One region of the Streptomyces sp. NPDC060002 genome, then DNA from elsewhere that is predicted to be linked to it. Evidence: riboswitches for the same ligand, from Rfam matches in the RefSeq annotation. Region 1 holds a riboswitch; each other region holds the start of a gene.
The links. A riboswitch is a leader RNA that binds a small molecule or an ion and turns the genes downstream of it on or off. The one in region 1 is predicted to bind S-adenosylmethionine.
Positions count from the first base shown of each region.

Region 2: linked by a shared signal. The riboswitch ahead of ACFWBD_RS21885 (putative leader peptide) and the one ahead of ACFWBD_RS30145 (aminotransferase class V-fold PLP-dependent enzyme) in region 1 are both predicted to bind S-adenosylmethionine.
Region 3: linked by a shared signal. The riboswitch ahead of thrC (threonine synthase) and the one ahead of ACFWBD_RS30145 (aminotransferase class V-fold PLP-dependent enzyme) in region 1 are both predicted to bind S-adenosylmethionine.
Region 4: linked by a shared signal. The riboswitch ahead of ACFWBD_RS01840 (amino acid ABC transporter permease) and the one ahead of ACFWBD_RS30145 (aminotransferase class V-fold PLP-dependent enzyme) in region 1 are both predicted to bind S-adenosylmethionine.

Region 1 is NZ_JBHWUW010000043.1:33,873-41,075, reverse strand. Features, by position in the region: gene ACFWBD_RS30155 (hypothetical protein) at 1-843, shown strand, start outside; gene ACFWBD_RS30150 (Lrp/AsnC family transcriptional regulator) at 949-1,230, shown strand; gene ACFWBD_RS30145 (aminotransferase class V-fold PLP-dependent enzyme) at 1,263-2,624, opposite strand; SAM riboswitch class IV at 2,804-2,920, opposite strand; gene trpD (anthranilate phosphoribosyltransferase) at 3,101-4,165, opposite strand; gene ACFWBD_RS30135 (cytochrome bc complex cytochrome b subunit) at 4,310-5,956, opposite strand; gene ACFWBD_RS30130 (Rieske 2Fe-2S domain-containing protein) at 5,953-7,014, opposite strand; gene ACFWBD_RS30125 (c-type cytochrome) at 7,011-7,203, opposite strand, start outside.
Region 2 is NZ_JBHWUW010000024.1:80,916-88,118, forward strand. Features, by position in the region: gene ACFWBD_RS21870 (YciI family protein) at 47-598, opposite strand; partial or broken gene ACFWBD_RS21875 (kinase) at 860-1,096, opposite strand; gene ACFWBD_RS21880 (SAM-dependent methyltransferase) at 1,337-2,152, shown strand; SAM riboswitch class IV at 2,299-2,408, shown strand; gene ACFWBD_RS21885 (putative leader peptide) at 2,443-2,559, shown strand; gene ACFWBD_RS21890 (ABC transporter substrate-binding protein) at 2,773-4,395, shown strand; gene ACFWBD_RS21895 (ABC transporter permease) at 4,404-5,363, shown strand; gene ACFWBD_RS21900 (ABC transporter permease) at 5,360-6,349, shown strand; gene ACFWBD_RS21905 (dipeptide ABC transporter ATP-binding protein) at 6,388-7,203, shown strand, end outside.
Region 3 is NZ_JBHWUW010000004.1:275,571-282,773, forward strand. Features, by position in the region: gene ACFWBD_RS06540 (MoaD/ThiS family protein) at 331-606, opposite strand; gene thrC (threonine synthase) at 741-2,057, opposite strand; SAM riboswitch class I at 2,076-2,241, opposite strand; gene ACFWBD_RS06550 (glucosyl-3-phosphoglycerate synthase) at 2,411-3,355, shown strand; gene ACFWBD_RS06555 (trehalose-6-phosphate synthase) at 3,472-4,884, shown strand; gene otsB (trehalose-phosphatase) at 4,872-5,741, opposite strand; gene ACFWBD_RS06565 (DUF3263 domain-containing protein) at 5,769-6,017, opposite strand; gene ACFWBD_RS06570 (ABC transporter substrate-binding protein) at 6,077-7,203, opposite strand, start outside.
Region 4 is NZ_JBHWUW010000001.1:404,878-412,080, reverse strand. Features, by position in the region: gene ACFWBD_RS01860 (carbohydrate kinase family protein) at 1-479, shown strand, start outside; gene ACFWBD_RS01855 (DoxX family protein) at 684-1,184, shown strand; gene ACFWBD_RS01850 (NAD(P)-dependent oxidoreductase) at 1,196-2,002, shown strand; gene ACFWBD_RS01845 (glutathione S-transferase C-terminal domain-containing protein) at 2,425-3,321, shown strand; SAM riboswitch class IV at 3,388-3,507, shown strand; gene ACFWBD_RS01840 (amino acid ABC transporter permease) at 3,904-4,884, shown strand; gene ACFWBD_RS01835 (amino acid ABC transporter ATP-binding protein) at 4,881-5,684, shown strand; gene ACFWBD_RS01830 (transporter substrate-binding domain-containing protein) at 5,757-6,779, shown strand; gene ACFWBD_RS01825 (GNAT family N-acetyltransferase) at 6,848-7,203, shown strand, end outside.

The sequences.
Region 1 (7,203 bases):
CTCGCGGCCGGCGGGAGCCCGTCCGCCGAGCGGCGCGAGGAGCTGCCCGAGGCCGTCGACACCCGGCTGGCCGGCGCCCTGCCGGACGCGGAGGTCGACGCCCTGGTCGACGCGATCGCGCAGGGCGGGCCGGCCGACGCCAAGCCCGCGACCCTGCCCACCGAGGGGGTGGGGCGCCCGGACCGGCCGGCTGCGACGCGCCGCTTCGTGGTCGACCGGCTGGAGTTCCCCGCGGAGACCACCGACGTCGTGGTGGCCGCCGCCCGGACCCGCGGGGTGACCGTCAACAGCCTTGTCACAGGGCTGGTTCTGACCGCCGTACGCGCACAACTCGCGCCTGAGCAGGGCCCGTTGACGATGACTTGCGGTCACGGCGTCGACCTGCGCACCCGACTGAGCCCCGAACTGCCCCTGAGCACCGTGCTCAACTGCATCACCGGCCTGCAGACCACGCTGGCCGTCCGCCACGACGACCGGCCGGAGACGGTGGGCCGGGAGGTCGCCGACCAGGTGGCCGGCGCGCTGGCGCGGCGCGACCCCGAGCGGTTCCTGCTGGCCGCGCTGCGGGCCGGTGCCCGGGGCATCGCGGTGCCCGTCCCGGTCGTCAGTTACGGGATCTCCAACGTCGGGCGGATCCCCGCGCACCCCGTCCCCGGGGATGTGGAGCTGCTCCGCTTCGGCGGTACGGCCAACGCGCCGGGCATGCCGCCCAAGATCGGGGTCGCCAGCTTCGGCGGCCGGCTGCTCGTCCAGAACGAGTACGACAGCTGGACGTACGCCCCCGAGCAGATGCGGCGCCTGCGTGAGACGCTGCGCGGTTCCCTGACGGATCTGGTCCGCTGACCGCGGCTGTGCGGCGCTGCCCGCCACCGTCCCTTTGGTGAGCCACCGCTCACGTCATAGAGTGAAGCCCGCCCAGCTCCGGCCCCCCGAGGGAGAGAACCAGCCGTGATCACCGCGATCGTCCTCATCAAGACCAGCGTGGACCGGATTCCCGAGATCGCGGAGCGGATCGCTTCGCTGGACTCCGTCAGCGAGGTCTTCTCCGTCACCGGGACGTACGACCTGATCGCCATGGTGCGGGTGAAGGAGCACGAGGACCTGGCGGAGGTCATCCCGGGCAGCATCAGCAAGATCCCCGGCGTGGAGGGCACGGACACGCACGTCGCCTTCCGTACCTACTCGCAGCACGACCTCGAGGCGGCGTTCGCGATCGGGCTGGACTCCTGACCGCCTGAACACCGCCTCCGGCGGACCGTCGCTCACACCTCGGGCACGCAGCGGCCGTCTTCCGTCCGGTACTGCCACTGCGCGCCCTCGCTGACCAGCTCGCGCACCGCGTTCACGAAGCGGTCCACGTGCTCGTCCGGGGTGCCCGCGCCGAAGCTCACCCGGATCGCGTTGAGGGACTTCTCGCCGGGCGCCGCCTCGGGGGCCCCGCACTCGCCCTGGGTCTGGGGGTCGCTGCCCAGCAGCGTGCGGACCAGGGGGTGGGCGCAGAAGAGACCGTCGCGGACCCCGATGCCGTACTCGGCGGAGAGGGCGGCGGCGAAGTGGGAGCTGTTCCAGCCCTCGACGACGAAGGAGATCACTCCGACCCGCGGGGCGTCGTCGCCGAACAGGGAGAGCACCTTCACCTGCGGGACCTCGGCCAGGCCGTCCCGCACCTTCGCGATCAGGTACTCCTCCCGCGCGACCAGGCTGTCGAAGCCCGCCTCGGTGAGGGCCTTGCACGCCGAGGCGATGGAGTAGGCGCCGATCACGTTCGGGGAGCCGGCCTCGTGGCGGGCGGCGTTCTCGTGCCACTCCACGTCCACTCCCCCGTCCTCGCGCCGCGTGACCTTGCGGCTGGCGCCGCCGCCCGCGAGGTAGGGGTCGGCCTCGGCCAGCCAGTCGGCACGGCCGGCCAGGACGCCGGCGCCGAAGGGCGCGTACAGCTTGTGGCCGGAGAAGGCCACCCAGTCGACGTCGAGCTCCTGCACGGAGACCGGGTGGTGCGGGGCCAGCTGGGCGGCGTCCAGGACGATCCGGGCGCCGTGCGCGTGCGCGGCGGCCGCCAGCTCGCGCACCGGCCACAGCTCGCCGGTGACGTTCGAGGCGCCGGTGACGCAGACCAGGGCCGGGCCGTAGGGGTCACGCCCGGCGAGGGCCCGCTCCAGCGTCTCGACGGCCTGGCGCGGGGTGCGCGGGGCGTTGAGGTAGGTGACCCGGGCGTCCTTCCAGGGCAGCAGCGAGGCGTGGTGCTCGGTCTCGAAGACGAAGACCTGGCAGTCGGCGGGCAGGGCCCGGGCCAGCAGGTTGAGGGAGTCCGTCGTCGAGCGGGTGAAGACCAGCTGGTCGTCGGGCCGGCAGTCCAGGAACTCGGTCACCGTCCTGCGGGCGTTCTCGAAGAGGTCCGTGGACAGCTGCGAGAGGTAGCCGGCGCCCCGGTGCACGCTGCCGTAGTACGGGGCGTAGGCCGCCACGTCGTCCCAGACGCGCTGGAGGGCGGGGGCGCTGGCCGCGTAGTCGAGCGCCGCGTAACTGACCTCGCCGCCCGTCACGAGCGGGACCGTGACATCCCGTCCCAGAACGGGCAGCTGTGCACAAACGGTACGGGCGGCGGCAGCGGTGGAGACAGACATGGCGAACTCCCGTGAGAGGCAAGGGGGAACCGCCGTGCGAGCGGACATGGCTCGAGCACGGAGGAAGGTGAAAGGGGTGTGCGGAGGCGGGGCTCTACGCCCTATCGCATTCGCTTGCTCACGGAAGGCTCCCTCGACGACCAGGACCCCTGGTGGCGCTCACTCGGAAGAGTGCGAGGGGTCCGCGCTTGCCGTAGACCTCGCTGCCTACGGCCTGGTCTTCACCCGGGGCACCCCGCCACGGACGGAGGGTTGCCGGACAGTCGGCCGGGGCCTCATGACTGTCACTCATGACCTGGTACAGGAACGTACGTGAAGTGATCGCCGCCCCGCAACCCGTGTCCGGATCGCGGGACGGCCCGGGGCAGAGCCCCGAAGGAGCGCGGGGCTCATGTGCGGCTCCGCCGCGTGGGCGCGACCGGCCACGACGGCGCCGCGGACGACCCACGGCCCTCGCGGCACCGCAGGCGGAGCGCCTACGCGTTGCTGGCGGCCACCCAGCGCTCCAGGGCCCGCTTGGCCGCTCCCGAGTCGATCGACTCCGCCGCCCTGTCCATCCCGGCCCGCAGCTGCTCCGCCAGCGTCCCGGTGCCCGGCTCGAGCGCCACGAGCGCCGCCGCCGAGTTGAGCAGCACGGCCTCGCGCACCGGGCCCGTCTCGCCCTCCAGGAGGCGGCGGGCGACCTCCGCGTTGTACGACGGGTCCCCGCCCCGCAGGGCCTCGACCGGGACCAGCTCCAGGCCGACGTCACGCGGGTCGAAGGACTCCTCGGTGACCTTGCCGTCGCGGACGACCCACACATGGGACGTGGCCGTCGTGGTCAGCTCGTCGAGACCGTCGTCGCCCCGGAAGACCAGGGACGAGTTGCCGCGCTCGGCGAAGACGCCCGCGACGACCGGCGCCATGCGCGGGTCGGCGACCCCGACCGCCTGGGCCCGCACCTTGGCGGGGTTGGTCAGCGGGCCGAGCACGTTGAACACCGTGCGGATGCCCAACTGGCCGCGCGCGGCGCCCACATGACGCAGCGCCGGGTGGAACTTGATCGCGAAGCAGAAGGTGATCCCGGCCTCCTGGGCCACCTCGGCCACCCGCCGCGGGGTCAGCTCCAGATTGACGCCGAGCTTCTCCAGGACGTCCGAGGCGCCGGACGCGGAGGACGCGGCCCGGTTGCCGTGCTTGACGACCGTGGCGCCCGCGCCGGCCACGACGATCGCCGACATCGTGGAGATGTTGACCGTCTTCGCGCCGTCGCCGCCCGTGCCGACGATGTCGACGGTCGGGCCGGGCACCTCGATCAGGTTGGCGTGCTCGTACATCGCCCGGACCAGCCCGTTGATCTCCGCGACGGTCTCGCCCTTGGCCCGCAGCGCCACCACGAACCCGGCGATCTGCGCGTCGGTCGCCTCGCCGCGCATGATCCGGTCGAGCGCCCAGAACGTGGCGTCGGCGTCCTGGTCGCGGCCGTACAGCAGGCCGTTCAGCACCTCGGGCCAGGAACGGCCCGCCGCGGTGTCGCCTCCAGCGGGGGTCACAGCGCTCATAGCCGCTCCTGCGTGTGTCGTCGTGTGCGTCGTGCGCCTCGTGACAAGGTGCCACCCCACCCTATCCAGCCGGTGGGCACGGCAAAGGGCCCCGTCCGAAGACCGGACGGGGCCCTTTCCTGTGGCGTGGCGACGCCTCAGCGATCAGTGGTGGCCGTGGCCGCTCGTGATCTCCTTGTACTCCTCCACGGTGGGCTTCGGAATCTGCTGGTCCTCACCGAAGTACGCCCCGCTGATCTTGGCGCGGAGCTTCTCCTTGCTCTTCACCTTGCGCTCGACACCGTTCTCGTCGACAGCGGCGCCGATCGCGGCCGGCTCGTACTGCTCGTGCGACGTGAGGGTGTGCAGCTGCTCCTGGCTGAGCGGCTCGTGGATCTCGATGAACTCACCGTGCGGCAGGCGCTTGATGGTGCCGGTCTCACGACCGTGCAGCACCTTGTCCCGGTCCCGGCGCTGGAGGCCGAGGCAGATCCGCTTGGTGAAGACATACGCGATGACCGGTCCGACGAAGAAGAAGATCCGGACGAACCAGGTGATCGAGTTGATCGACAGGTGGAGGTGCGTGGCCCACAGGTCGTTACCGCCGCCGACCAACGTGATCATGTACATCGTGACCCAGGCGACGCCCAGGGCCGTACGGGTGGGCGCGTTGCGCGGACGGTCCAGGATGTGGTGCTCGCGCTTGTCGCCGGTGACCCAGGCCTCGATGAAGGGGTACAGGGCCAGCGCCGCGAGGACGACACCGAAGAGGACCAGCGGGATGAACACGCCCAGGACGAGCGTGTGACCCCAGTAGTTGATCTCCCAGCCCGGCATGAAGCGGATCAGGCCCTCGGCGAAGCCCATGTACCAGTCGGGCTGGGCGCCGGTGGACACCTGGTCCGGACGGTAGGGGCCCATGGCCCAGATCGGGTTGATCTGCGCGATGCCCGCGATGACCGCGATCACGCCGAAGACCAGGAAGAAGAAGCCTCCGGCCTTGGCCATGTACACCGGCAGCAGCGGCATGCCGACGACGTTCTTGTTGCTCTTTCCGGGGCCCGCGAACTGCGTGTGCTTGTGGTAGAAGACCAGGATCAGGTGGCCGACCACCAGGCCGAGCATGATGCCCGGCAGCAGCAGGATGTGGATCGAGTAGAACCGCGCCACGAAGTCGTGGCCCGGGAACTCGCCGCCGAAGAGGAAGAACGAGATGTACGTGCCGACGATCGGCATCGACAGGATCGCGCCCTGGGTGAAGCGGACACCGGTGCCGGACAGCAGGTCGTCCGGGAGCGAGTAACCGGTGAAACCGGTGAACATGCCCAGGACGAACAGCAGGAAGCCGAACAGCCAGTTGACCTCACGGGGCTTGCGGAACGCGCCCGTGAAGAACACCCGCATCATGTGCACGAACATGCCGGCGAGGAAGATCAGCGCCGCCCAGTGGTGGATCTGCCGGATGAGCAGACCGCCGCGCACGTCGAAGGAGATGTGCAGGGTCGAGCTGAACGCCTCCGACATCAGCTGTCCCTGGAGCGGGACGTAGGTGCCGTGGTACTCCACCTCGTTCATCGACGGGTGGAAGAACAGCGTCAGGTACACACCCGTGAGGATGATGATGATGAAGCTGTAGAGGCAGATCTCACCCAGCATGAACGACCAGTGGTCGGGGAAGATCTTGCGCATGTTGGCCTTGGCGAGGGAGTAGATCCCCAGCCGGCCGTCGGCCCAGTCGGCGATACGCTCGCCGGCCGGAGCCTTCCCGCGGTCACGGGACTCGTTGCTCTCGGTGTACTCGTTCGTGCTCATCCGCGCTCCCAGAAAGCAGGACCGACGGGCTCTTCGAAGTCGCCGAGCGCCTCGAGATAGCCCTCGTCGTTCACACCGATGCGCAGCTGCGGCAGGGCGTGGCCGGCGGGGCCGAAGATCACTCGGGCACCGTCGGAGAGGTCGAAGGTGGACTGGTGGCAGGGGCACAGCACGTGGTGCGTCTGCTGCTCGTACAGCGAGATCGGGCAACCGACGTGGGTGCAGATCTTCGAGTACGCCACGATGCCCTGGTAGGACCAGTCGAGTTCCTGCTTGTCCTTGATGTTGTCCGGCTGGAGCCGGACGATCATCAGGGCCGCCTTGGCGATCTCGTTCTGGAACTCCTCGTCGTGCTCCTCCAGGCCCTCGGGCTTGGCGAAGGTGAGCGAACCGACGGCGACGTCCGAGGGACGCAGCGGCTCGTTCGTGTTCATGTTGACGAGCAGCTTGCCCTTGGCCCACAGCGTGTGACGCAGCTTGTCCTCGGGCAGCGGGCCGAGGTCGCGCAGCAGCACGACACCCGACAGCGGCACCAGGGCGAGCGCGCCGAACATCGTGTTGCGGATCAGCTTGCGACGGCCGAGCGCGGACTCCTGGGCACCCTGCTTGAAGTCCGCGTGGACCTTCGCACGGACCTCGGGGGGCGCGGCGATCGCGTGCCGGTCGTCGGCGACCTCCACGTCGGACATCAGGGTGCGGGCCCAGTGGACCGCGCCGGCGCCGATGGTGAACAGCGCCGTGCCCAGCGTCAGACCCAGCGCGAAGTTCAGCGCGCTGAGGTGGCCGATCGGGAACACGAAGATCGACCTGTCGGCGGGGATCGCCACGTACGCGGCGATGAAACCGACCGTGGCGAGCATCGACAGCGTGAACAGGAAGGCGACCGCACGTTCGGACCGCTTGGCGGCCCGCTCGTCGATGTCCTGGATGCGGTGTTCGTGGGGCGGCAGCCCCGGGTCCGCGAACGGGTTCTGCTCGTCCGCGACGCCTACGGCGCTGCCGTGTGCGTGGCCCTGCTCAGCGGGCAGGTTCTCTTCTGGAGTGTCTTGGCTACTCATGACTTCTTGGCCTTTGCGGTCCGAGCGGCGACCCAGACGGCGACCGCGATCAGGGCACCGAGACCGAAGATCCAGGCGAAAAGTCCCTCACTGACCGGCCCGAGGCCGCCCAGTTCCAGACCACCGGGGTTGTTCGTATCGTCGCTGTTGACCGCGTGCAGGTACGCGATGATGTCCTTCTTGTTCTGC
Region 2 (7,203 bases), on a different contig from region 1:
CTAACAGGGCGAACTCCCTCGCGCCGGACGAAGGGCGACTCCGGGTTCATGACGGCCGTCCGCCGAACTGCCAGTCGTGGACTTCGACGTCGGCGTACCGGTGCGGGGCCAGGACGGCGCGCGCCGAGTCGGGGTCGGGGGCCCTGAGCAGCACCGCGGTACCCACCCGGGTGACACCGTCGTCGGACAGCAGCGGCCCGTACGCGATCAGCTCGTCCCGGTCGGCCGGCACGGTGAGGCCGTCGTCCGTTCCCGGGCCGAGGCCCAGCACCAGGTACCGGTCGCCGCCGCTGCGGCCACCGGGGAAGTCCCACATGGTGCGGCCCAGCATGTTGCGCCACCGGCGCAGCAGCACGTCCCGGTAGACGCCGGCCTGGTAGTTGGGCTCGTCGAAGGCGAACCCGCGGGCGGCGGCCGCATCCGGCAGGTCGACGATGTGCACGCTGCCGGTGGGCGCGTCGCCGTCGGCGGCGAAGGTCGGGCCCCGGGCGATCATCCGCTCCGCGTACCGGTCCATGTAGGACCAGTGCTTCTCCAGCAGTTCGTCGCGCAGGGCGGCGGAGGCGGGCCGATCACGGTGATAGCAGAAGAACTCCATACCGGCAGACCCTTACCAACTCGGCCCGGTATCTCAACAGGCTTTCGGCGAGGACGACCACGGGCGGGGCTTCCGGGGGGCTCGGTGACTCGACGGTCACCGATCCCGGAGAGCCCTCGCCCGCCTCGCGTCCGGCGGACGGCTACCTGCCGCGGAACTCCACCTCGATGATCTTCACCGGTCGCCGGCCCAGTCGCCGTTGACGTCTGCGGCGAGGGAGTGCTTGCCGTTCGTCGTGGTGAACGCCACGGAACCGGAGCCGTGGATGCCCGCGTCCAGGGCATGGCGGGCAACGGCCTCGATCACCCCGATGTTCGCCGCGCCGGGCCGGTCGTGCTCGCGCAGCACGATCCGGCGGAGGTTCTCCTGCGCGACCAGGGCCAGGCCCCGGCCGAACCTCTCGCGCAGACCGGCCGCCACCGCCGACTTGCCCGAGGCGCTGTTGCCGCGCAGGACGACCAACCGGGTCTCGGGGGTACCCACCGTCACGGCGGCCACGCTACCGGCACGGCGGACACCACCGGTACGCACAGGGCGAGGTGGGGGGCCCGGGAGAGCTGCGGCGGCTCGCGCGACGGTACGGACGCACCGGCCCGCATGGGGGCGTAAACCGGGAATCTTCCGTGAGGGCACTGTTCGAACCCATCGAAAATGTGAACGGGTGTACGTACCGGGGTCGTTGGGACGTAAGTTGTGGCTCGAACTGCCCACGCCTCGCCTGAAAGACGGACGCCCCTCATGACCGACCATGTGACCACGCCCGGACCAGCGGCACATCAGAAGATCGACACCTCCGTACCGCACTCGGCCCGCATCTGGAACTACTGGCTGGGCGGGAAGGACAACTACCCCGTCGACGAGCAGGCCGGCGACGCCTACACCGCCGTGTTCCCCGGCATCGTCACCATCGCCCGCAGCAGCCGCGCGTTCCTGCGCCGCAACATCACCTACCTGGTCTCCGAGGCGGGCATACGGCAGTTCCTGGACGTCGGCACCGGCCTGCCCACCGCCGAGAACACCCATGAGGTCGCCCAGCGTCTCGCTCCCGAGACCCGGATCGTCTACGTGGACAACGACCCGCTGGTCCTGGCCCACGCCCGCGCCCTGCTCTACTCCACCGCGGAGGGCGCGACCTCCTATGTCGACGCCAATGTGCTGGAGCCTGAGCGCATCCTGGCGAGCGCCGCCGAGACGCTCGACTTCAGCCGTCCCACCGCGCTCATCCTCAGCAACATCCTGGGCCACGTCGCCGACTACGACCAGGCCCGCTCCATCGTCACCGGTCTGATGGCGGCCCTGCCGTCCGGCAGCTACCTTTCCGTCAACGACGGTTCGCGGGGCATCGACCCGGTCTTCGAAGCGGCCCAGGACGCCTACAACGAGAGCGGCGCCGTCCCGTACAACCTGCGCTCCGTCGACGAGATCACGGCGTACTTCGACGGCCTGGAACTCCTGGAGCCCGGGGTCGTCCCGGTCCCCCTCTGGCGCCCGGAGGCAACCGCCCCCGCCCCGGCCGTCATCGCCGAGCACGGCGGCCTCGCCCGCAAGCCGTAGCCACTTACGCGGGCGCCCCCTCACCGGACGGGCGGCCCGCGCTCATCACACTCCGCCGCACCCGCCGTCACGGCGGGTGCGGCGGAGGTGTTCAACTCTCCTGCCGATATTGACGGATAATGTCAGCGCTCCGTAAGATCGACCCCGGCATTGAGTGTCAGCGTCAAGCCCTGGCTAGCTGACCGGCAACCCTCCTCCGCGGTGGGGTGCTCCAGGTGAAAGCCCGGCAGGGTCACCGACTCTGCAAGCGCGTGGCTCCGGTTCAGGGGCCTGAGAGGTGGAGGTCCAGCGTGCGGCACAGCGGCAACCTGAGTGCCTCGAGCGCGACCGCGGCGCCGTTCTCCAACTTCTCGCGCCGACGCCACATCGACCTGCAGCGTTCCGCCAGCTGTCTGTGTCAGGGCTGATCACGCCCCACCTCGCAGGCTGACCCCCGCCCACGGCGCGGTCACGCCGTCATCGACATGGCCGTCGACACAGTCATCGACGCCCCCTCCCCCTGAACAGTTCTGAGCAGTGTCGGTCCGTGCCCCGTGCGTGGCCGGCACCCTCCGCGCATCGCCATGGCCGCGTTCCGCTCCGGCATGTGCGCGGTGACCTTGGAGTAGGAGAACCTCCCCGTGACAGCGCATCCGGATTCCCGTACCCACCGGTGGGCGGCGCTCGCCGCACTCGTGACCGGCAGCCTGCTGCTCAGCGCCTGCTCGTCGGGCGACAGCGGCGGCTCGAGCGGCGCGGGCGGCAGCCCGAAGTCGGGTGGCACCCTGACCTTCGCGGTGGGTTCCGACGCCGGCTGCGTGGATCCGCAGCAGGTGGGCAGCAACGACACCATCTACTCACTGCGTCAGGTCGTGGACTCCCTGACCGACCAGGACCCCAAGACCGGCAAGACAGTGCCGTGGCTCGCGAAGAGCTGGGACGTCAGCTCGGACACCACGACGTTCACGTTCCACCTGAGATCAGGCGTCACCTTCAGCGACGGGACACCGCTGACCGGGCAGGTGGTCAAGGACAACTTCGACGCGGTGCCGGAGCTCGGCGCCCTGGGCACGCTCGCCCAGGGATACCTGAGCGGTGTGGAGAGCACCACCGCCGTGGACCCGCTCACGGTGCGGGTGAAGTTCAAGCAGCCCAACGCGCAGTTCCTCCAGGCCACGGCCACGCATTCGCTGGGCATCGAGTCGTCGGCGAGCGTGCTCAAGAGCCCGCAGGAGAAGTGCAGCAAGGGAGTGGTCGGATCCGGGCCGTTCGTGCTGGACGGCTACGTGCAGAACCAGTCGATCACCCTGGCCAAGCGCGCCGAGTACGCCTGGGGTTCCTCGCTGTGGACCAAGCAGGGCGAGGCGTACCTGGACAAGCTGGTGTTCAAGGTGGTGCCCGAGGCGGGCGTGCGCACCGGCAGCCTCCAGTCCGGCCAGGTCAACGCGATCGGCAGCGTCGGGCGGGCCAACGAGGCGGCACTCCAAGGCGGTGCGGTGAACCTCCAGGCACGGGCCAACCCGGGCGTGGTGTTCAACCTGGGGCTCAACAACTCCCGGCCGCTCTTCAAGGACGCGAAGGTACGTCAGGCCATCCTGTTCGCCATCGACCGGCAGCAGATCGTCGACGCCGTGTTCCCGACCGGCACCGAGCCGGCGACCAGCATCCTGGCGCACACCACACCGGACTACACCGACCTCGGCGCCGACCTGGCCTTCGACGCCGCCAAGGCGAAGTCCCTCCTGGACGCGGCCGGCTGGAAGGCGGGCAGCGACGGCGTCCGGGTCAAGGGCGGCAAGAAGCTGAGCCTGACCGTCAAGTGGTTCGCCAACGCGGCCACCAACCAGCCCGCGCTGGAACTGATCCAGCAGCAGCTCAAGGCCGTCGGTGTCGAGGTGGTGCTCAAGCAGCTCCAGATCGCCCAGTTCTCCCCCACCCTTCAGTCCGGTGACTTCGACGCGGTGTGGGGCAACGTGACCCGGGCCGACCCTGACATCCTGCGCAGCTCGTACTCCACCCAGCTGGCCAACTTCTACCACCTGCCGGCCACCGCGCTGGACACCGCGCTGACCCAGCAGGCCGCGACGACGGATGCGGCGAAGCGCAAGCAACTCGTCACCCAGGCACAGCAGTTGATTGTTTCGAACGCGTATGTCGTACCCGTGGTGGAGCTGCAGACCCAGCTGGGGGTGGCGAAGAAGGTGCACAACCTCGCCTTCGAGGCCTCCAGCCGGATCCAGCTGCACGACACCTGGATCGGGTAGCGGCCGGCATGCGTCTCTACGTGGTCAAGCGTCTCGCGCAGGCCCTCGGGGTGCTGTGGGCGGCCTACACGGTGTCCTTCCTCGTGCTGGACTACCTGCCCGGTGACCCCGTCTCGGCGATGGCCGGCGCGGGAGCGGACACGGGGCAGGTCGATCCGGCCCAACTCGCCGCGCTGCGGCACGAGTACGGCTTCGACAAACCGGTTCTCGCGCAGTACGCCGACCATCTCGGCAGGGCGGTGCGCGGCGACTTCGGCGACTCGGTGTCCACCGGCCGGCCGGTGACCTCGACGCTGGCCGACGCGCTGCCGCAGACCCTCCAGCTGACCGGGGCTGCGCTGCTGCTCGCGGTGGTCCTCGGCGGTGGCCTGGCGGTCCTGGCGACCCACACCACCCAGCGGTGGTTGCGGCAGCTGCTGCTGTCGTTGCCACCGCTGGGGGTGTCGGTGCCGACGTTCTGGGTCGGGCTGGTGCTCGTCGAGCTGTTCTCCTTCCGGACGAGGCTGTTCCCCGCGTTCGGCAACGACGGGCTGCGTGGCCTGGTGCTGCCCGCGGTGACGCTGGCGATCCCGACCGGCGCCCTGGTGGCGCAGGTGCTGGCCAAGAGCCTGCTCACGGCGCTGGACCAGGCCTATGTGGAGACCGCCCGGGCCAAGGGCGCCGGCCGGCTGCGGATTCATCTGCGGCACGCGCTGCGCAACGCCTCGTTGCCGGCTCTGACGGTCGTCGGACTGCTGGCCGGTCAGCTGATCGCCGGTTCGGTCGTCGTCGAGACGGTGTTCTCCCGCGACGGTCTGGGCCGGGTGACCGCCGCCGCGGTCACGGTCCAGGACATCCCGCTGGTCCAGGGGGTCGTGGTGTTCGGGGCGCTGATCTTCGTGGCGGCCAATCTGATCGTCGATCTCGTCTACCCGCTGCTGGACCCGCGGATCGTGGTGGCGGCGAGCAGGAAGGTGCGTCCCGCATGAGCCGGACACTTGCCGACGATGCCACCGCCGGAGCCGCCGGAACGGCCGCAACGGCGGGAGCTGCCGAAGCGGCGGGACCCGTCGAAGCCCTGGCCGGCCTGGCCCGGCCGGTCGATCCCGGTGCCGAGCCGGGCCCCGCGAGTGCCGGGCGCGGAGCCGGACCACGACGGTTCCCGCTGTTCCTGCTGCGCAGGCCCGGCCTGCTGGCCTCGGTCCTGGTAGTGGTGCTGGTGGTGCTGGCCGCGTTCTGGCCAGGGCTGTTCACCTCGCAGGACCCGCTGCACGGGGTGCCCGCGGAGAACTTCCGCAGCCCCGGCGGCGGACACTGGTTCGGCACCGACGAACTGGGACGTGACGTGTTCTCCCGGGTGGTGCACGGTGCGCAGCTGTCGCTGAAGGCGACTCTCATCGCGGTGGGGTTCGCGTTCGTGGTCGGCGGCCTCATCGGCCTGGTCGCCGGGTTCGTGGGCCGCTGGGTCGAGGACGTGCTGATGCGCTTCGTCGACGTACTGCTGTCGATCCCGTCGCTGTTCCTGTCGCTGGCCCTGGTCACCGCGCTGGGCTACGGAACGGTGAAGGTGGCCGTCGCGGTCGGCATCGCCAGCGTGGCCGGCTTCGCCCGGGTGACCCGCGCGGAGGTGCTGCGGGTGCGGCAGGCGGTCTTCGTCGAGGCGTCGCGCTCCTGCGGAGCCCGCTGGTACTCGGTGCTGGGCCGGCACGTCCTGCCCAACGCGGCGGGCCCGGTCGTCGTGCTCGCCACCCTCGAGTTCGGCGCCGCCATCCTCGCCGTGTCGTCGCTCAGCTTCCTCGGCTACGGGGCGCCCCCACCGGCGCCGGAGTGGGGCACGTTGATCTCCGACGGGCGCAACTACCTGGCCAACGCCTGGTGGCTCACCGCGCTGCCCGGACTGGCGATCGCGGCGACCGGCCTCGCCACCAACCGCATCGCACGGGCGCTGGACGGCGAATGGTCCCGACAGCGATGACCGGCCCCACGACGAACGAACCCGAGACGGACGTACCCGTGACGGAAGAGACCGTGACCCACGAGGCCGTGACCCACGAGGCCGTGACCGACCGGCCCGTGCCCGGCCACAGCGCGACCGACCACAGTCCGAGGGGTCGGCCCACCACCGACGAGGCCGCGACGGACGAGGCCCCGACGGACGAGGCCGTGGCCGACGCGGCTCCGGCGGACGCGGCTCCGGCGGACGGGTCCGCGCTGTTGGAGGTGCGGGGCCTGTCCGTCTCGTACCGCACCCGTGGCGGCACCGTGCGCGCGGTGCGGGGTGTGGACCTCGACGTATGGCCGGGGCAGGTCACCGCGGTGGTCGGCGAGTCGGGTTCCGGGAAGAGCACGACCGCGCACGCGATCACCCGGCTGCTGGCGGCCAACGGCGGCATCGACACCGGTACCGTCCGCTTCGGCCGGCACGACCTCACCGCGCTGTCGGAGCGCGAACTGCGTACCGTACGCGGCGCACAGATCGGTCTGGTGCCGCAGGACCCGACGGTGTCGCTCAACCCCGTCAAACGCATCGGTGAGCAGGTCGCCGAGGTGCTGCGCATCCACGGGCTGGCGACCCGCCGCTCCGCTCCGTCGGCCGCGATCGCGATCCTGGACCAGGCGGGACTGCCCGACGCGGCCACCCGCGCCCGGCAGTACCCGCACGAGCTGTCGGGTGGGATGCGCCAACGGGCCCTGATCGCGGTCGCCATCGCAGCGAAACCGCGGCTGATCATCGCCGACGAGCCGACCAGCGCGCTCGACGTCACCGTGCAGCGCGTCATCCTCGACCACCTCCAGCACCTCACCGAGGAGTCCGGCACCGCCGTGCTG
Region 3 (7,203 bases), on a different contig from region 1:
AATTCCGGACGCGTGGGATCCGGAATGTGGCGAGAATTCGCCTGAATTGAGGGCAAGTCGGGCCCTACATAAGCCACAAAAGCCACGAGAGAGGCGCAGACATTGGCTGCTTCTTGTCGGGCGTGGGGCAGAAATCAAAGGTTCCGGATACGGCGATCCGGACCGGGTTCCCCAACTGTACCGCGCTCAACCACACTGAATTGCCCCCTCCGCTTCTATCGCGGAGAGGGCAATTCGATGAACGCTCGGTAATCGCTGTTACCGACGGTTACTACCGATGGGTACTGAACGACGGTCAGTCATCCGCCCAGCGGTCGCCCGCCCGTCGGCTCAGCCACCGGCGACGGCCGGGATGATGGAGACGCCGGCGCCGTCCGGGGTGGCCGTCTCCAGACCCTGCTCGAAGCGGACGTCGTCGTCGTTCACGTAGACGTTGACGAACCGGCGCAGCTTGCCCTGGTCGTCCAGGACCCGGGCGGCGATGCCGGTGTGGTTCTTCTCCAGATCGGAGATGACCTCGCCGAGGGTGGCACCCTGGGCACTCACCTCGGCCTGGCCGCCCGTGTAGGTGCGCAGGATGGTGGGGATGCGGACGTTGACGCTCATGTCTTGTGATCTCCGGTCGGGTAGTAAGCCTCAGGGGCGCGGGGCCGTGCGGATCGTGCCGCTGCCGCCGCGTGGGCGCGACCGGCCCACACCGGCCCGCAGCGCCCATACGGTCTTATAGCGGAGCGCCCCGCTCAGGACGCGAGGCCGGCCTCTCGGAAGGAGTCGAGGTTCGGACGGATGGTCGCGGTCAGCCCGGTGCCGGCCACCGCGTCCAGGGTCTTCAGCCCGTCGCCCGTGTTGAGGACGACGGTCGTCCTGGTCGGGTCGAGAAGACCGTTCTCGATCAGCTTGCGCGTCACACCCACCGTCACACCACCGGCGGTCTCCGCGAAGATGCCCTCGGTCCGCGCCAGCAGCTTGATCGCGTCGACGATCTGCTCGTCGCTCACGTCCTCCACCGCGCCGCCGGTGCGCCGTGCGATGTCGAGGACGTACGGACCGTCCGCCGGGTTGCCGATGGCCAGCGACTTGGCGATGGTGTTCGGCTTCTGCGGGCGGACCACGTCGTGCCCGGCCTTGTAGGCGACGGAGACCGGGGAGCAGCCCTCGGCCTGCGCGCCGAAGATCTTGTACGGCCTGTCCTCGACCAGCCCGAGCTTGATCAGCTCCTGGAGGCCCTTGTCGATCTTCGTCAGCTGCGAGCCGGAGGCGATCGGCACGACCAGCTGGTCCGGCAGCCGCCAGCCGAGCTGCTCGCAGATCTCGTACGCCAGCGTCTTGGAACCCTCGGCGTAGTACGGCCGCAGGTTGACGTTGACGAAACCCCAGCCCTCGCCCGCCGAGTCGCCGATGAGCTCGGAGCAGAAGCGGTTGACGTCGTCGTAGTTGCCCTCGATGCCGACGAGTTCGCCGCCGTAGATCGCGGCCATGACGACCTTGCCCTGTTCCAGGTCGTGCGGGATGAACACGCAGGAGCGGAAGCCCGCCCGGGCGGCGGCGGCGCCGACGGCTCCGGCCAGGTTGCCCGTGGAGGAGCAGGAGAGCGTGGTGAAGCCGAACGCGCGGGCGGCCTCGATGGCCTGGGCGACGACCCGGTCCTTGAAGGAGTGCGTCGGGTTGCCGGAGTCGTCCTTGACGAAGAGCTTGCCGGCGTCGACGCCCAGCTCGCGGGCGAGGTTGTCGGCCTGGACGAGCTTGGTCCAACCGGGGTTGATGTTGGGCTTGTCGGCCACGTCCGCCGGGACCGGCAGCAGCGGCGCGTAGCGCCAGATGTTCGCGGGTCCGGCCTCGATGCGCTTGCGGAGCTCCTCCGTGTCGTAGGAGGAGAAGTCATACGCGATCTCCAGCGGGCCGAAACACTCCTCGCAGGCGAACACCGGGCCGAGGGGCACACGGTGACCGCACTCGCGGCAGTTCAACGCCGCGGCCGGACCGAGGTCGACAGCAGAGGACGTCGTAGAGTCGGTGGTGCTTGCATCAGCGGTGCTTGCAACAGTCTGCGCAGCCATGTGAGGCGAGGCCCTTTCTCCTCATCTTCCTCACGACGCATCTCGCCGTGAGACGGATTTGGCACCTTCCCGAGCCGGGAGCCTCGCGGAGCGATCACCACATGTGTCAGTGATCGTCACGAGACCGGCTGGAGGGTTGCCGGGGCTTCATCGGGCCGTATCCCTCTGCCCCTCTGGATGAGCGGTATGAAGTTGTCGACGGGGGCGACCTCGGACATGCGATGGTCATCCGCGTTGTTCAAGACTGTAACCGAAGGCCAGGACAGTTGAGATAGTCGTCCGAACCGCGAGATGGATCACACGGTCACCTCCTGTGCACCCGGTGTGATCACGACAGTGAGGAGCCGCGGACTGTGCTTCCAGAAACTGAGCGCTGGCTGACCACCCGCTCCTGGTCCGTGACCGATCGTCCGCTGCACCGGATCCTGGCCGCGAAGCGCGCCACGAACCAGTCGGTGTCCGTCGTCCTGCCCGCGCTGAACGAGGAGGAGACGGTCGGCGACATCGTCGCGATCATCCGTCACGACCTCATGCACCAGGTCCCGCTCGTCGACGAGATCGTGGTCGTCGACTCGGGATCGACCGACCGCACGTCCGAGGTCGCCGCGGCGGCCGGCGCGCGGGTCGTCCACCGGGACGACATCCTGCCGCGCATACCGGCCGTGCCCGGCAAGGGCGAGGTCCTGTGGCGCTCCCTGCTGGTCACCACCGGGGACATCGTCTGCTTCATCGACGCCGATCTGAGGGAGTTCTCCTCCGACTTCGTCTCGGGGATCGTCGGCCCGCTGCTCACCGACCCCGGGGTGGATCTGGTCAAGGGCATGTACGACCGTCCGCTGGGCGGCGCGGCCGGCCAGGGCGGGAGGGTCACCGAGCTCATGGCCCGCCCGCTGCTCAACATGCACTGGCCGCAGCTGGCCGGATTTGTGCAGCCGCTCGGCGGGGAGTACGCGGCCCGCCGCGGTCTGCTGGAGCAGCTGCCGTTCCCCGTCGGCTACGGCGTGGAGCTGGGCATGCTGGTCGACGCCCTGCACCTGGTGGGGCTCGACGCCCTGGCCCAGGTCGACATCGGCGTGCGCAAGCACCGTCACCAGGACGGCCAGGCGCTGGGCCGGATGGCGGCGGCCATCTACCGCACCGCCCAGCTCCGGCTGGCCCGCGGGCACCTGATCCGCCCGTCCCTCACCCAGTTCGAACGGAGCATGGACGGCTTCGAGCCGCGCACCTACTCCGTGGACACCGAGGAACGGCCGCCGATGGCGGAGATCGCGGAGTACGCGACCCGCAAGGTCGCGTGAGGGCCGGACGGGCCGTATACGGCATGCCGCCGACAGCGGCGACACGGCCGGACACGGCCCGTCCACACAGCGCGACCGTACGTTTGAGCGTTTCCCGACCGGGCTAGGTTGGGCGTATGGCTTCCACGCACGACACTGCAGCCCGGGCCGCCGAGGTGCTGGTCGCGTCCAACCGCGGCCCGGTCTCCTACGAGGTGCGCGAGGACGGCTCGCTGCACGCGAAACGCGGCGGCGGCGGGCTGGTCTCCGGCCTGTCCGCCATCGGGCCCGACACGGGCGCCCTCTGGGTGTGCTCGGCGCTCTCCGACGGCGACCGGGAGGCCGTCCGGCGCGGCGTCGGCGAGGAGGGCGTGCGCATGCTGGCCATTCCGGCCGACGTGCACGCCGACGCGTACAACGGCATCGCCAACTCCGTGCTCTGGTTCGTCCACCACCTGCTCTACCAGACACCGCTGGAGCCCGCCTTCGACGCGGAGTTCCGCCGCCAGTGGGCGTCGTACGAGACCTACAACCGGGCGTTCGCGGAGGCGCTGGCCCAGGAGGCGGCGGACGGCGCGGCCGTCCTCGTCCAGGACTACCACCTGTGTCTGGTCCCCGGGATGCTCCGCGAGCTCCGCCCCGACCTGCGCATCGGCCACTTCTCGCACACGCCGTGGGCGCCGGTGGACTACTTCGCCCTGCTGCCGGGGGACATCCGCGAGCAGTTGCTGACCGGGATGCTCGGCGCGGACCGCCTGGGCTTCCTCACCCGGCGCTGGGCGGACGCGTTCACCGCGTGCTGTACGGAGTTCGCCGACGGCCCCGGCAAGACACAGATCGGCGTGCACGGCCTCGGAGCGGACGCCGACTTCCTGCGCGAGCGCGCGCACCGGCCCGACGTCGAGGAGCGCCTGACGGCGCTGCGGGCGGAGATCGGCGAGGGCCGCAAGGCGATCGTCCGCGTCGACCGCACCGAGCTGTCGAAGAACATCGTGCGCGGGCTCCTGGCCTACCGGCAGCTGCTCGACGACCACCCGGAGTGGCGCGAACGGGTCGTCCACGTGGCCTTCGCCTACCCGTCCCGCCAGGACCTCGCCGTCTACCGCGACTACACGGCCGAGGTGCAGCGCCTGGCCGAGGAGATCAACGAGCAGTACGGCACGCCCGGCTGGACCCCGGTCCTGCTGAACCTCAAGGACGACTTCGCCCGCTCCCTCGCCGCCTACCGACTGGCCGACGTGGCCCTGGTGAACCCGATCCGCGACGGCATGAACCTGGTCGCCAAGGAGGTCCCGGTCGTCTCCGACGAGGGCTGCGCGCTGGTCCTGTCCCGGGAGGCCGGGGCCTACTGGGAACTGCGCGAGGACGCGATCACGGTGAACCCGTACGACGTCCTGGAGACCGCCCGCGCCCTGCACGAGGGGCTGACCATGAAGCCGGAGGAGCGGGCCGGGCGCACGAAGCGGCTGTCCGCGGCGGCGACCGCGCTTCCCCCGGCCCAGTGGTTCCTGGACCAGCTGAACGCCCTGCGGGAGATTCAGCCGAGCTGAGCGGCCAGCTCCCGCAGCAGCCTTACGACGCCGGCGGGGCCGTCGACGACGAGGTCCGCGCGTTCGGCCAGTTCGCCGACCTCCGTGCTGCCGCTGCACACCAGCAGTCCGGGGAAGCCGTCCGAGCGGAGCTTCTCCACGGCGGCGAAGGCGGGCAGGTCGCCGAGGTCGTCTCCGGCGTAGAGGACGGACCGCGCGCCGGTCTCGCGGACGTGCTCCAGCAGGGCGACGCCCTTGTCCATGCCCGGCGGGCGCAGCTCCAGGACCATCCGGCCGGGTTCGACGATCAGGCCGTGCCGGGTGGCCAGGTCGGTGAGCGGGGCCCGCAGGGCTTCGAAGGCGGCCCGGGGGTCGTCGGCGCGGCGGGTGTGGACGGCGACGGCCCGGCCGCCCTTCTCCTCGACCGAGACACCCGGATGCCCGGCGTCGGCCAGGACCCGCGGTAGTTCGGCGCGGACGGCGGCCACTCCCGGGTGCGGCGCGGGGGCGCTGAGGGCGCCGGTGCGGGCGTCCCAGCGTTCGGCGCCGTAGTGGCCGAGGACGGAGAGGTGCTCCAGTCCTTCGGCCCCGGCGAACCCGCCGTGCCGTACGGCGACCTCGGCGGGCCGCCCCGTGATGACGGCGACGGCGGCGACCTTCGGCGCGAGGGCCGTGAGCGCGGGGACGGCGTCGGGATGCGCCCGGGCGTCCTCCGGGTTCTCGACGATCGGGGCGAGGGTGCCGTCGAAGTCGAGCGCGATGAGGGTGGTGGAGGGCCGGCCGACGATCGCGTCGAGCGCGGCGCGGCCCGCCGGGGTGACCGGAACGGGGAGCGAAAGGGGGCCGGGTTCCGTGGAGTGCGTCTCGTGGGTGCCCATACGGCGACGATAACCAACGCCCGCCCGCTACTGGCGCTCCCCCCGCCTCGCCTCCCGCACCCTGCGCAGTCTGTTCACCGTGACCGGGTCGTGGGCCAGGGCGCGCGGGTCGTCCAGGAGGGCGTTGAGGAGTTGGTAGTAGCGGACCGGGGACAGGTCCAGTTCCTCGCGTATCGCCCGTTCCTTCGCGCCGGGGCCCAAGAACCCGCGCCGCTCCAGGGCGAGGATGTCCCGCTCCCCCGCCCCCAGCTCGTCCGCTTCCGCTCGCCGCTCCATGTCCGCACGGTAACGCCCGGCACCGACAGCGGCTCGGCGGCCCGGCCCGGCGGCCCGGCTCAGCCGTCGGAGCCGGCGTCCAGCGTCGTGGCCGTGGTCTGGAGTTCGCCCAGTACGCCGGCCGGGTCGCCGTTCGCGGTCACGGCCTGGCCGATCCGCTTCTTGATCTCCGCGCTGACCTTCGCCCAGGAGGTCCGTCCGACGGGGTAGGTCTCGGAGAGCGCGAGCTGGTCGAGGAACGGCTTGAGGTCGGCGTCCTCCTTGGCCGCGCCCATGACCTGGGAGGCCGAGTTGGTGACCGGCAGCAGGTCGTACTCGCGGGAGAAGTCCAGCACGTTCTTCTCGCTGTAGACGTAGTCGAGGAAGTCGCCGACCTGCTCGGCGTGCCCGTTCTGCCTGAAGGCGGTCATCCAGTCGGCGACGCCCATGGAGACCTTGGTCGGGCCGACGACGCCGGGCAGCGGCACCATGCCGAACTTCACGCCCTTGCTCTCGGCCGCCTTCATCAGCGAGGGGTGCCCGTTGAGCATGCCCACGTCGCCGGCGGCGAACGCGGTGAACGCGGCGGCCCGGTTCAGCTTGTCCGGCGCGACCGGCCCGGTGAGGCCCTTGCCGACCAGGTCGTCCTTCAGCCAGTCGAACGTCTCCACGTTCTCGGTGGAGTCGATGCTGTAGGCGCTGACGGTCTGCGTGTAGCCGCCCCCGCCGCTGAGCAGCCACTGAAGGGTCTCGGCCTGTGCCTCCTCGGGCCCGAGGGGCAGCGCGTACGGGTACTTCACGCCCTCGTCCTTGAGCGCCTTCGCGTCCTCGGCGAGTTCGGCCCAGGTGGTCGGCGGGGTCAGGCCGGCCTTCGCGAAGAGGGTCTTGTTGTAGAACAGCAGCCGCGTGGAGGAGGCGAACGGCATTCCGTACTGCACCCCGCGCACCTCGCCCGCGTTGGCGAGCTGGGACACGAAGTCGGCCTCGACGGGGATGGAGAGCACATCGCTCACCTTGTAGAGCCGGTCGGCGGCCGCGTAGTCGGCGTAGGCGCCTATCTGGGCCATGTCGGGGGCCTTGCCCGCGTCGACCATCGCCTTGACCTTGGCGTCCACGTCGTTCCAGGAGTAGACGCTCACGTCGACGGTGACGCCGGGGTGGTCCTTCTCGTACGCCTCGACGAGCTTGTCCCAGTACTTCTTCGAGC
Region 4 (7,203 bases), on a different contig from region 1:
CGTACGCCAGGGAACACGGCGTCGTGACCTCCGTGGACCTGCTCGCCCCCGGTGTCCTCGGCAGCTTCGAGCAGATCGAGGCGGCCCTGCCGCACATCGACCATCTGCTGCCCAACGAGGACCAGGTCCTCGGCTTCACCGGCGAGAGCGACCTGCTGACGGGTGCGCGCAAGCTCCTCGGCGCCGGTGCGGGCGTGGTCGCCGTCACGCGCGGCGGCGACGGCGCGCTCGTGGTGACCGCGGACGGCGCGGAACCGGTCCCCGCCTTCGTGGTCGACGTCGTCGACACCACCGGGTGCGGTGACGCCTTCTCGGCCGGCTATCTGCGGGGCGTGAGCCTCGGCCGTACGCCGAGCGACGCCGCCGTACTCGGCAGCGCCGCCGCCGCACTCGTCGCGCAGGGGCTCGGCAGCGACCACGGCGACTTCGACCTCGCGGCCGCCGACTCCTTCGCCGCGACGACCAAGTCCCGTACCTGAGGGGAGATCAGCGGCGCTCGTTGTGTACGGACCTCGCTTCCATGTTCACCGGCGCCCCGTGGGTGGTACGCCACGAGCAGGCGGGCGCGGGGGCAACACCAGCGCCGGCCGTACCGCTCTCGCTCACCGCCTGCACGTGCCCGTCTTCGTAGAGGAGCGCGCGCTGGGGGTGCGGGCGCTTCCGACGGAGAAGGGGACATGGCCATGAGTGAGGCTTCGGACGCCGCACTGCTTCTTGTGCGGTTCGTGCTCGGCGTGGTGATGGTGGCGCACGGCTGGAACCACTGGCGCGGCGGAGGCGGCATATCCGGCACCGCCGACTGGTTCGGCGGGCTCGGGCTCACCCGCCCGAGACTCCAGGCGTGGCTCAGCGTCCTCACCGAACTCGGCGCGGGTGTACTGCTGTTGGCCGGCTTCCTCACCTCACTGGCCTGCGCGGCCGTGCTCTCCGTGATGCTGGTGGCGGGCCTGCTCGCGCACCGCCGCAACGGCTTCTTCGTGTTCAAGGAGGGCTACGAGTACGTCCTCGTCCTGGGCGTCCTCGCGGTGGCGCTGGGGGCGTGGGGGCCGGGGGACCACTCGGTGGACGAGGCCGCGGACATCGGAGTGACCGGATGGGCGGGCGCCGGTGTGGTGCTCGGGGTCGGTGTCGTCGCGACGGCCGGTCTGCTGGCCGTGTTCTGGCGCCCGCGGAACGAGAGTTGAGGAGGCGTCCCGTGCGGGTCGGCTTCATCGGACTGGGCGGCCAGGGCGCGCCCATGGCCCGCCGGATCGTCGAGGCGGGCTTCGCGACCACCCTGTGGGCCCGCAACCCCGTCGGCCTCGAACCCTTCGCCGGCACCGCCGCCGGGGTCGCCGGCTCACCGGCCGAACTGGCCGCCGGCAGCGACCTGGTGTGCCTGTGCGTGGTGGCCGACGCGGATGTGGAGCAGGTCGCCTCCGGCGTACTGGAGGGACTGCGGCCCGGCGGGGTGATCGCGGTGCACTCCACCGTCCACCCCGACACCTGCCGCCGCCTCGCCGAGCGGGCCGCGGCGCAGGGTGTGTCCGTGCTGGACGCTCCCGTCAGCGGCGGCGGCCGGGCCGCGGAGCAGGGCGCCCTGCTGGTCATGGTGGGCGGGGACCCGGAGGTGTTCACTTCCTGCCGGCCGGTGTTCGCCACGTACGGCGATCCGGTCGTCCATCTGGGCCCCGTCGGCTCGGGGCAGGTCGCCAAACTGCTCAACAACACACTGTTCACAGCTCAGTTGGGACTGGCCGCCGACACCCTCGCGCTCGGCGGAGCCCTGGGCCTCGATCCGGTGGTCCTCGGCCGGATCCTGCATCGAGGCAGCGCCGCCAGCTTCGCGCTGGAGCGGGTCGCCGACGCCGGCGGCACCCTCGACCGCATCGGCGCGCACGCGGGCGGACTGCTGGCCAAGGACGTACGCCTGCTGAGCGAGGTCGCGAACGCGGCCGGCCGGGCCGGGCGAGGTTCGGTCCGGGACGCCGCCCGCGCGGCCCTGGACGCCATGGGGCGGTGAGGGAGAACTCCGGCTCCCGGAGCTCCCCCCCCGGCAGCCCCGGCACCCGCCCCGTACCCGCCCGGTACTCACCTGGTGGACGCCCCCTTGACGGAGGCCCGAGGCGGATCGACACTCGATCCGGGAATCCTAGTGAACGGGTAGGGAAACAATGGGGCGACAGGAGCCGATCACCGGCCGCGCGAGCCGCACGGCGTGGTCGTCGCCCCTTCTCACCTCCCGCCGTCACATCGACCTGAAGCGCGTCTGCAGCGCCATCAGGTTCCAGGACTGAGCCGGGCCCGTCCCCGCGCCGAACCGCACCGGCGGTGTCCCCTGGACGCGGCCGCACCCGGCACGAGCGGACGAGGTCCGCACCTCCCTCTTCGACGTCGCATCCGCCGCGCGCACGTCCCTCGTGCGTCCCGCCTCCGGGGAGAGTCATGTCCGTCACACCACTGGCCGCCCACCCGTCCGCCCGGCCCACCGCCGCCTTCCGGGGCCGGATCGGCCGGGACGCGCGCAGCGGCCACTACGCCGTGCCGCGCCGCTACCGCCTCCACCTGGCGGCGGCCGACCCCGACTGTCTGCGCATCGCCGTCACCCACAGCCTCCTCGGCCTGGACAAGGCCTGCCCGGTCACCTTCCTGCCCGCCGTCCCGGACTGTCCCGACGGGGGCCACTCGGCGCTGCGTCCGCTGTACGACGCCAGCGCGCACCGGTACACCGGACCCGCCCTCGCGCCGGTGCTCAGCGACGACTGGTCGGGCCGCATCGTCAGCAGCCACGGCCCCGACATCGCCCGCGACCTGGCCCGGCGGTTCGGCGGGGGCCGGCCCACCCTGTACCCGTGCGGCGCGGAGTCGCAGATCGAGGCCGTCGAGCGGATGTGCGCCCAGGGCGTCGAGGAGGCGGCCCAGCGCGCCGGAGCGGCCGACATCGAGGAGACGGAGCGCACCGCCGCCCTCGACACGCTGCTCACCACGCTCGGGGTGCTGGAGCGGGGGCTCGGCGCCCACGAGTACCTGATCAGTGATCAGATCACCGCCTCCGACGTCGAGTTGTGGGTCGCCCTGGTCCAACTCGACACCGTGCACCGCTACCACCTCGACGCGGCCGCCGTGCACCGCATCGCCGACCATCCCGCCCTGTGGGCCTACGCCGGTCGGCTGGCCGCCCACCCGGCCTTCGGCGCCCACCTCGACCTGGACGCCATCGCCCGCCGTCACCACGCCCGTTGCCAGGGCCTGGAGGCCGCCGGCGCAGCTGTCCAGATCCTGGACTGGGAGACCCACGCGGCAGACGGTTCGGCGGTCCGACCGCAGGTCAACCGGCCCTGACCCGGTCCATCCACTGGACCGCCGTTGACATTCGTTCGGGCAACTGTCTTACTTACGGCCCAGAACGGTCATGAGCGTCAGCGACAAGCCCTGGCTAGCTGACCGGCAACCCTCGCTCCGCGGTGGGGTGCCCCAGGTGACGACCGGACCGACGTTTCGGTAATGACGTATCGGTAAGCGCGAGGGCCCCTCAGGGGCCGGAACAGTGACGGTGACGGACATGTACGCAGCTCATCGGACGGCGCCGCGTCGCCCCCGGGGCTGCGTACGGCCGTACCTCGACATCCTCGTCGCCAACCGCGCCGTCGACCTCCTGCGTGTGAACAGCGCACTGTGTACCGCACCGGGCCGTGCCCGCTGTCGGGGCTGAACGAACCCCTCGCACCGCAGCCCCGCCGCCGCGTTCCTGACGAACACCGCCCGAGCGGTGTGCCGTTGTCCGCCCCACCCCGGTCTCCCGTACGCATCCGTGCGCCATGCCCTGTTCGCGCCCCCGGAGCGGTTCCCGCCGCCCCGCCGAAGCGTGTCCGGCCACGCACGTCCGCCGTGACCCGGGGTGTCCGACTCCCGCCGGAGCCCCTCATGAGTGAACCCCCAGGCGCCGTGACCCTCGCCGAGGCCGCGCCCGTCATCGACGTCCCGTCAGAGAGGCTGACCGCCCAGCGCGTCCAGCCGCTGCGCAAGCCCGGCCGCTGGATCGCCACCGCCGTGGCCCTCGTCCTGGTGGCGCAGTTCACGCACGGACTGATCTCCAACCCCTTCTACCAGTGGGACCGCTTCGGCTACTGGTTCCTGCGGCCGGTGATCCTCGACGGACTGCTGATCACCCTGGAAGTGGCCGCCTACAGCGCGGTGCTGGGCCTCCTCGGCGGCATCCTGCTCGCCCTCGCCCGGCTCTCGAAGAGCCCGGTGCTGCGCGCGGTCAGCTGGACCTACGTATGGGCCCTGCGCTCCATCCCGCTGATCGTGGTGCTGCTCTTCCTCTACAACTTCAGCGCTCTGTACCAGACCCTGAGCGTGGGCGTTCCCTTCGGTCCGGCGTTCTTCCGCTTCGACGAGTCCCGGCTGGCCACCGACATGGTGATCGCCGTCATCGGCCTCAGCCTCAACGAGGCGGCCTACGCCGCCGAAGTGGTCCGCGGTGGCATCCTCTCCGTCGACCAGGGCCAGCACGAGGCGGCCGCCGCGCTCGGTCTGCCCAAGCGCTACCAGTTCTGGAAGATCGTGTTCCCGCAGGCCCTGCGGTCGATCACGCCGAACTACGTCAACCAGCTGATCGGCCTGGTCAAGTCCACCTCGCTGGTCTTCTACGTGTCGCTGCTCGACCTGTTCGGCACCGCGCAGACCATGGGGGCCACCTACCCCGGCGACATCGTGCCGCTGCTGCTGGTCGTCACCGTCTGGTACCTGATCCTGACCAGCCTCGTCTCCGTCGTCCAGTTCTACGTCGAGCGGTACTACGCCCGGGGCGCCACGCGTTCCCTGCCGCCGACGCCGTTGCAGAAACTGCGGACCGGTCTCACCGACCTGCGGGGCCGCATCCGCCGGGAGGCCGCCGTATGACCACCGAGACCGTGCAGAGCGCCGGCACCGCCGCGATCGTGCCCGCCGCCGTCGAGGTGCACGACGTGCACAAGTGGTACGGCGCCCACCGGGTCCTGGACGGCGTGAGCCTGACCGTGCGGCCCGGCGAGGTCACCGTGATCCTCGGCCCGTCCGGCTCCGGCAAGTCCACCCTGCTGCGGGTCATCAACCACCTGGAGAAGCCCGAGATCGGCTACGTCAGCGTCAACGGCGAGCTGATCGGCGTCCGCCGCAACGGCGACCGGCTGCGCGAGCTGAGCGAACGCGCCATCCTGACCCAGCGCGGCCGGATCGGCTTCGTCTTCCAGAACTTCAACCTCTTCCCGCACCTGACCGTGCTGGACAACGTCGCCGCCGCGCCCGTCGCCACCGGGCGGCTCGCCAAGTCCGCCGCCCTGGAACTGGCCCGCGAACTCCTGGACCGGGTCGGCCTCGCCGACAAGGCCGGCGCCTACCCCCGGCAGCTGTCCGGCGGCCAGCAGCAGCGCGTCGCCATCGCCCGCGCCCTCGCGCTGCGCCCCGGCGTCATCCTCTTCGACGAGCCCACCTCCGCCCTCGACCCCGAGCTCGTCGGCGAGGTCCTCGCGGTCATCGAGGACCTGGCGACCAGCGGCACCACGCTCGTCATCGTCACCCACGAGGTCGGGTTCGCCCGCGAGGTGGCCGACCGGGTCGTCTTCATCGACGAAGGGAAGATCGTCGAGCAGGGCCCGCCCAGCGAGGTCCTCGACAAACCGCAGCACGAGCGGACGCGGGACTTCCTCAGCAAGGTGCTCTGACACCGACGCGCCCCCGACTTCCCCCCACGCCACCACCCTCTCGCCCAGTCACACCAGTCACAAAGGACGGCCATGTCTGCCCACTTCACCCGACGCAGCCTGATTCGCGGCATCACCGCGGCGACCGCGGTCGCCACCCTCGCCACCGGGCTCGCCGCCTGCGGTGGTGACAGCGAGGCCGCCACCACGACCGGCAGCGCCGCCGGCAGCGTGACCATCGGCCGGGTGTCCAACGGCGCGGCCGAGGAGACCGCCCTGAAGGTCTCCGAGGTCAAGTCCATCAGCGCCGGACTGCCCGACGCGATCAGGAAGAGCGGCAAGCTGAACATCGGCATCGGCGCCCTGCCCTCCGGCTTCGCCCCGCTCGCCTACGTCGGCGACGACCAGAAGACCCTCACCGGTGCCGAGCCCGACCTCGGCCGCCTGGTGGCCGCGGTCCTCGGCCTGAAGCCGGAGACGAAGAACTTCACCTGGGAGAACCTCTTCGTCGGCATCGACAGCGGCAAGGTCGACGTCGGCTTCTCGAACATCACCGACACCGAGGAGCGCAAGAAGAAGTACGAGTTCGCCTCCTACCGCCAGGACAACCTCGGCTGGGAGGTCAAGAAGTCCAGCACGTGGAACTTCGACGGCAACTACGAGAACCTCGCCGGTCTGACCGTCACCGTCGGCTCCGGCACCAACCAGGAGAAGATCCTCCTGGAGTGGAAGAAGAAGCTGGAGTCCGAGGGCAAGAAGCTCACCGTCAAGTACTACCCGGACCGCAACGGCATCTACCTGGCGCTCGCCAGCGGCAAGATCGACGCGTACTTCGGCCCCAACCCCGGCATCGCCTACAACGTCTCCCAGACGGCGGGCAAGGCCAACGCCACCCGCAACGCGGGCACGTTCTCCGGCGCCGGCGAGACGCTCCAGGGCCTGATCGCCGCCACCGCCAAGAAGGACAGCGGCCTCGCCAAGCCGGTCGAGGAGGCCATCAACTACCTGATCGAGCACGGTCAGTACGCCAAGTGGCTGGCGGCCTACAACCTCTCCAACGAGGCCGTCGCCAAGTCCGAGATCAACCCGCCGGGACTTCCCCTGGACAATTCCTGACGTCCCGTCATTTAGACGATGAGACACGCGAGTTGAGTTGGCACACGACAGGAAGGGACTCCGCCTCCGTGGCCTGTCCGATCGACCCCCGCGGAGGCGGAGCTCCGGCCGTCACCCGCCCGCACCCGCTGGACAACGCCGTCTGGGCCGCGCTCACCGGCCCGCACGCCCCTCTCGCCGAACGCCTGGGCCGCGCCGCACGCTACCCTGCCGACGTCTACGCCTTCGCCGCCCTCGCCGACCCCGCGGACCCGGCCGCCTGGGCCGACCTGCACACCCTCGTCGGCCCCGGCACCGCCGTACGCGTCAAGCCCGTCGACCTCGTACCCGACGGCTGGGAGGTCACCGGCGGGGGAGAGGGCGTGCAGCTCGTCGCCACCGAGGAGTTCCGCACCGAACCGGCACCCGAGAGCGTCCGCCTCGG